2 regions of the Arthrobacter sp. JSM 101049 genome follow, and region 2 is predicted to be linked to the other one. Evidence: predicted binding sites of a transcription regulator. Region 2 holds the regulator's gene; the other holds the start of a gene.
What was found. Region 2 encodes HrcA, which represses chaperone genes, less so after heat shock. Its sites were predicted from a motif close to TTNGCACTCGNNNNNNNCGAGTGCNAA; they were not measured.
Positions count from the first base shown of each region.

Region 1: groES (co-chaperone GroES) is a predicted target of HrcA. The motif match lies at 709-735, and genes of this name have one in related genera.

Region 1 is NZ_JBGFFC010000001.1:277,349-279,826, reverse strand. Features, by position in the region: gene AB8M85_RS01200 (SAM-dependent methyltransferase) at 1-119, opposite strand, end outside; gene AB8M85_RS01195 (hypothetical protein) at 230-670, shown strand; gene groES (co-chaperone GroES) at 877-1,173, shown strand; gene groL (chaperonin GroEL) at 1,238-2,478, shown strand, end outside.
Region 2 is NZ_JBGFFC010000004.1:156,325-158,802, forward strand. Features, by position in the region: gene AB8M85_RS12850 (DUF3097 family protein) at 1-729, opposite strand, end outside; gene hrcA (heat-inducible transcriptional repressor HrcA) at 905-1,918, shown strand; gene dnaJ (molecular chaperone DnaJ) at 1,979-2,478, shown strand, end outside.

The DNA.
Region 1 (2,478 bases), on a different contig from region 2:
AGCTCCAGGGCGGCCCGGTCGGTCGCGGCGGCGTCGGCAGCCAGGGAATTAAGCAGGCCGAACCCCTCGGGGGTGAGGACGGCGGCAAGGTTTTCCGTGGCGGGCGCAGGGGAAGGCATGCCTTCAAGCGTAGCCGTGCGCCGCCGAGCCGTGACGCGGGGATGCGGACCGGTTGCGCCGACGTACCGCCTGCCCGCGTCATGAGCGGCCGGGGAGTACCGTTGGCCACATGACACCGATCGATGAGGCCGCGCGTCCGACGGGGACCGGGCCGTCCGGACCACCCGCCGCCGACGACCCCCAGCCAGGGGCCGGTACGCACGACGGGTTCTTCGAACATTTTCCAGAGGCCGTCGCCGCCGGCGCCCGTGACGACGGGACGATCGTGCCGTCCGGAGGTCCGGCCGTCGGATTCCGGGTCGTGCTGTATTCAGCCTTGGCCATCGGAGCAGTCGCCGGATTGTCGCTCATCGCAGCCTGGGTCCTCCAAGCCGTCCTGACCGGCTCCTACATCCGCTCGGGCCGCGACTACTTCGGCTCCGGTCTCGAGGCCGCGGCGGCACGAGAGTTGTTGTCCATCCCCGTCGGCGGATTCGTGGCCGTGTTGCTGGTCTGCCTCGCCGGGATGTGCATCGGTGCCTGGGGGATCCAGCGGAGCCGGAAGGCATAACGGCCAAGCCCTGCGGCGACATCGCGCCGTCGTGCATCTTGGCACTCGCCTTGACCGAGTGCCAGTCACCTCATAGAGTCTGTATTAGCACTCGAACCCATCGGGTGCTAATAGCCTGAGGTACTTGCCAGCTGGCACCGCGACGACGGTTGGTACACCCCAACGGCCCCGTAACCATTGGTAACTCACGCAAAGGAGAGATCCGCATGTCGGTCTCCATTAAGCCTCTCGAGGATCGCATCGTTGTTCAGCCGCTCGAGGCCGAGCAGACCACGGCTTCCGGCCTGGTCATCCCGGACACCGCCAAGGAGAAGCCCCAGGAGGGCAAGGTCGTGGCAGTGGGCCCGGGTCGCGTTGACGACAACGGCAACCGCGTTCCCGTCGATGTCGCCGAGGGCGACGTCGTCATCTACTCGAAGTACGGCGGCACCGAGGTCAAGGTCGGCGGCGAGGAGTACCTGGTGCTCTCGGCCCGCGACGTCCTGGCCATCGTCGTCAAGTAGTTCCCCAGTGTGAAGCCCCGGCCGCAAAGGTCGGGGCTTCATGCGGTTACCAAGGAGTAGCAGCATGGCTAAACAGCTTTCATTCAACGACGACGCCCGCAAGGCGCTCGAGGCCGGCATCAACAAGCTGGCCGACACCGTCAAGGTCACCCTCGGCCCGCGCGGCCGCAACGTGGTCCTGGACAAGAAGTGGGGCGCCCCCACGATCACCAACGACGGCGTGACGATCGCCCGCGAGATCGAGCTCGACGACGCCTACGAGAACCTCGGCGCCCAGCTCGCCAAGGAGGTCGCCACCAAGACCAACGACGTCGCCGGCGACGGAACCACCACCGCCACCGTGCTCGCCCAGGCTCTGGTCAAGGAAGGTCTGCGCAACGTTGCGGCCGGCGCAGCCCCCGGTGAGATCAAGCGCGGCATCGAGGCCTCCGTCGAGGCCGTCGCCGCCCGCCTGGCCGAGAACGCCCGCCCCGTCGAGGGCCAGGACGTCGCCAACGTAGCGGCCATCTCCGCCCAGAACGACGAGATCGGCGAACTGCTCGCCAAGGCGTTCGGCACCGTCGGCGCCGAAGGCGTCATCACGATCGAGGAATCGAACACCACCTCGACCGAGCTGACCATCACTGAGGGCATGCAGTTCGACAAGGGCTACCTGTCCCCGCACTTCGTCACCGACGCCGAGCGCCAGGAAGCCGTCCTCGAGGACGCCCTCATCCTGGTCAACTCCGGCAAGATCTCCTCCGTGCAGGACTTCCTGCCGCTGCTGGAGAAGGTCCTGCAGGCGAACAAGCCGCTGTTCATCATCGCCGAGGACGTCGACGGCGAAGCGCTTTCGACCCTGGTCGTGAACAAGCTGCGCGGCACGCTGAACGTCGTGGCCGTCAAGGCCCCGGGCTTCGGCGACCGCCGCAAGGCCATGATGCAGGACATCGCGATCCTCACCGGTGCCCAGGTCGTGTCCCCGGACCTCGGCCTGAAGCTGGACCAGGTCGGCACCGAGGTCCTCGGCTCCGCCCGCCGCATCACGGTCACCAAGGACAACACCACGATCGTGGACGGCGCCGGCGAGGCCTCCGACGTCGACGACCGCGTGGCACAGCTCAAGGCCGAGATCGAGCGCACAGATTCTGACTGGGACAAGGAGAAGCTCCAGGAACGCCTGGCCAAGCTCTCCGGCGGTGTCGGCGTGATCCGCGTCGGCGCGGCCACCGAGGTCGAGCTCAAGGAACGCAAGCACCGCATCGAGGACGCCGTGTCCGCGACGCGTGCCGCGATCCAGGAAGGCATCGTCGCCGGCGGCGGCAC
Region 2 (2,478 bases):
GGCGTGTGTTGCGTGCGGCCATCCCAGTCCCCGAAGGATCCCGGTCTTCCAGTCGGTGCCGCGGGGGACCACCGGCCAGGCGGCAATGCCGAGGACCTGGGGGCGGATGGATTGCCAGACGTCGACGTAGGGGTGCCCGACGATCAGTACGTTCCCGCGGGCACCGGGAACCCGCATGGCCTCGGCGGCAATGCGTTCCTCCTTGCTCCCGGACACCAGGTGGTCGACCAGGATCCCGAGTTTGCGGCCAGGGCCGGGGGAGAAATCCGCCACGGCGCCGGCGAGGTCGTCGACCCCGTGCAGGGGTTCGACGACGATGCCCTCCACGCGCAGGTCGTGGCCCCACACCTTTTCGACGAGTTCGGCGTCGTGCTTGCCCTCGACCCAGATGCGGCTGGCCAGGGCAGTGCGTGCCTTCAGCTTCTCGACCCGGACCGATCCGGAGGCCGTGCGGGTTGCGGAGGCCGAGGCCGCTGCCTGGGGTTCGGTGACCTCCACGGGCTCGCCTTCGAGCAGGAACCCGAAGCCGGTGGGGAAGGAACGGGTCTTGCCCCGGCGGTCCTCCAGGACCACCAGGCGCATCCCGCCCGAGCGTTCGATCCTGACCACTTCACCGACCCATCCGGACTGGACGTCTTCCAGGAGCAGGCCCAATGCGGCCGGTACGCGGCGCAGCTCGCGGCGCTTCGGCGCCGACAGGTCCTGGGCGCCCCACTGGTGGATATCCATTCCTGACAAGGCCTTTCGGTGGTGGTGGCGGCCGAGGCGTCGGTCCGCGGCGCCATGGGCGCGCGGCCACCATGCTAACAACAGCGGAATCGTATTAGACTTAGCACTTAGGCGTGTCGAGTGCTAAGCGATGCCGCCTGCCACGTCCGTCCGCCACGAGACCCAGGAGGATCGAATGTCCGTGCCACGACGCCTCGAGGTCCTGCGGGCCATCGTGGAGGACTACGTCCACTCCCGCGAGCCCGTCGGATCCAAGGCCCTGGTCGAGCGACACCAACTCGGCGTGTCGGCGGCCACCATCCGCAACGACATGGCGGCCCTGGAAGAGGAGGGGCTGATCACCGCGCCCCATACCTCGGCCGGGCGGATCCCCACCGAACACGGTTACCGGTACTTCGTGGACCAGATCGACGCGGTTCGCCCGCTCTCGCACGCCGAACGCCGTGCCATCCAGCAGATGCTCGAGGGGACCGACGACCTCGACGAGGTCCTTGACCGCACTGTGCGCCTGCTGGCGCAGTTGACCAACCAGGTCGCTGTCCTCCAGGTCCCGCAGTTCAGCGACGCCACCGTGCGCCACATCGAACTGGTCGGGCTCGGCGCCGGTCAGGTGCTGACGGTCCTGATCACCAACACCGGCAAGGTCGACCAGCGGGTGGTCGTGGTCCCCCCGGAGACCAGCGACGAATCGCTGGCGAGCCTGAAGTCGGCCTTCCTGGCCGCGGCCTCCGGGCAACGCCTGCAGGCCCTCGGCGAGGTGGCCGGCGCGGCGTGCGAACACCTGCCGCAGTCCCTGCGGGCGCCCGGGAGGATCCTGGCCAGGGCGCTGGGGTCGCTGGGCGACAACTCGATGATCGACCGCATCATCATGGCCGGAACCGCCAACCTCGCCCGGTCCACCGGGGACTTCCCCCTGACGATCACCCCGGTGCTCGAGGCCCTCGAGGAACAAGTGGTCCTGCTGCGGCTGTTCTCCGAGATGGAACAGGACGCCCGGGGCATCGCCGTGCAGATCGGCCGGGAGAACCTCTACGGCGGCCTCGCGGAGACCTCGGTGGTCGCCACCGGCTACGGGCCGGGCTCCTCGGCCAAGGTCGGCGTCCTGGGCCCCACCCGCATGGACTATCCCACCAGCATGGCGGCCGTCCGCGCGGTCGCCCGATACCTCTCGCGCATCCTGGCCGGTTGACGGTCCGGGAACGCGGGGAACCAGCATGTACAGAATGTCGGAAAGGACACAGCACACACTGTGAGCAGCCATTACGAAACCCTCGGCGTCGCGCGCGACGCCTCCGCCGAGGAAATCAAGAAGGCCTACCGGAAGCTGGCCCGCAAACTCCACCCGGACGTGAACCCGGGCCAGGACGTTGCGGACCAGTTCAAGGCGGTCACCCACGCCTACGAGGTGCTCTCCGACCCGCAGAAGCGCCAGGTCTATGACGCGACCGGCAACGAGAACGGCACCGCCGGCGGCGGTGGAGGCGCCGGCGGTTTCGGCGGCTTCGGCGACATCTTCGAGCAGTTCTTCGGCGGCGGCCAGGCCCAGGGCCCGGCCTCGCGCACGCAGCGCGGGCGCGACGCCCTGGTAACGGCGACGATCGAACTCAAGGACGCCGTCCAGGGCACGGTCTACACGCTCGACATCGAAACCGCCGTGACCTGCACGGTCTGCAACGGCAGCTGCTGCCAGCCCGGCACCTCCCCGGAGACCTGCACGATCTGCCACGGCCAGGGCCAGGTGCAGCGCCC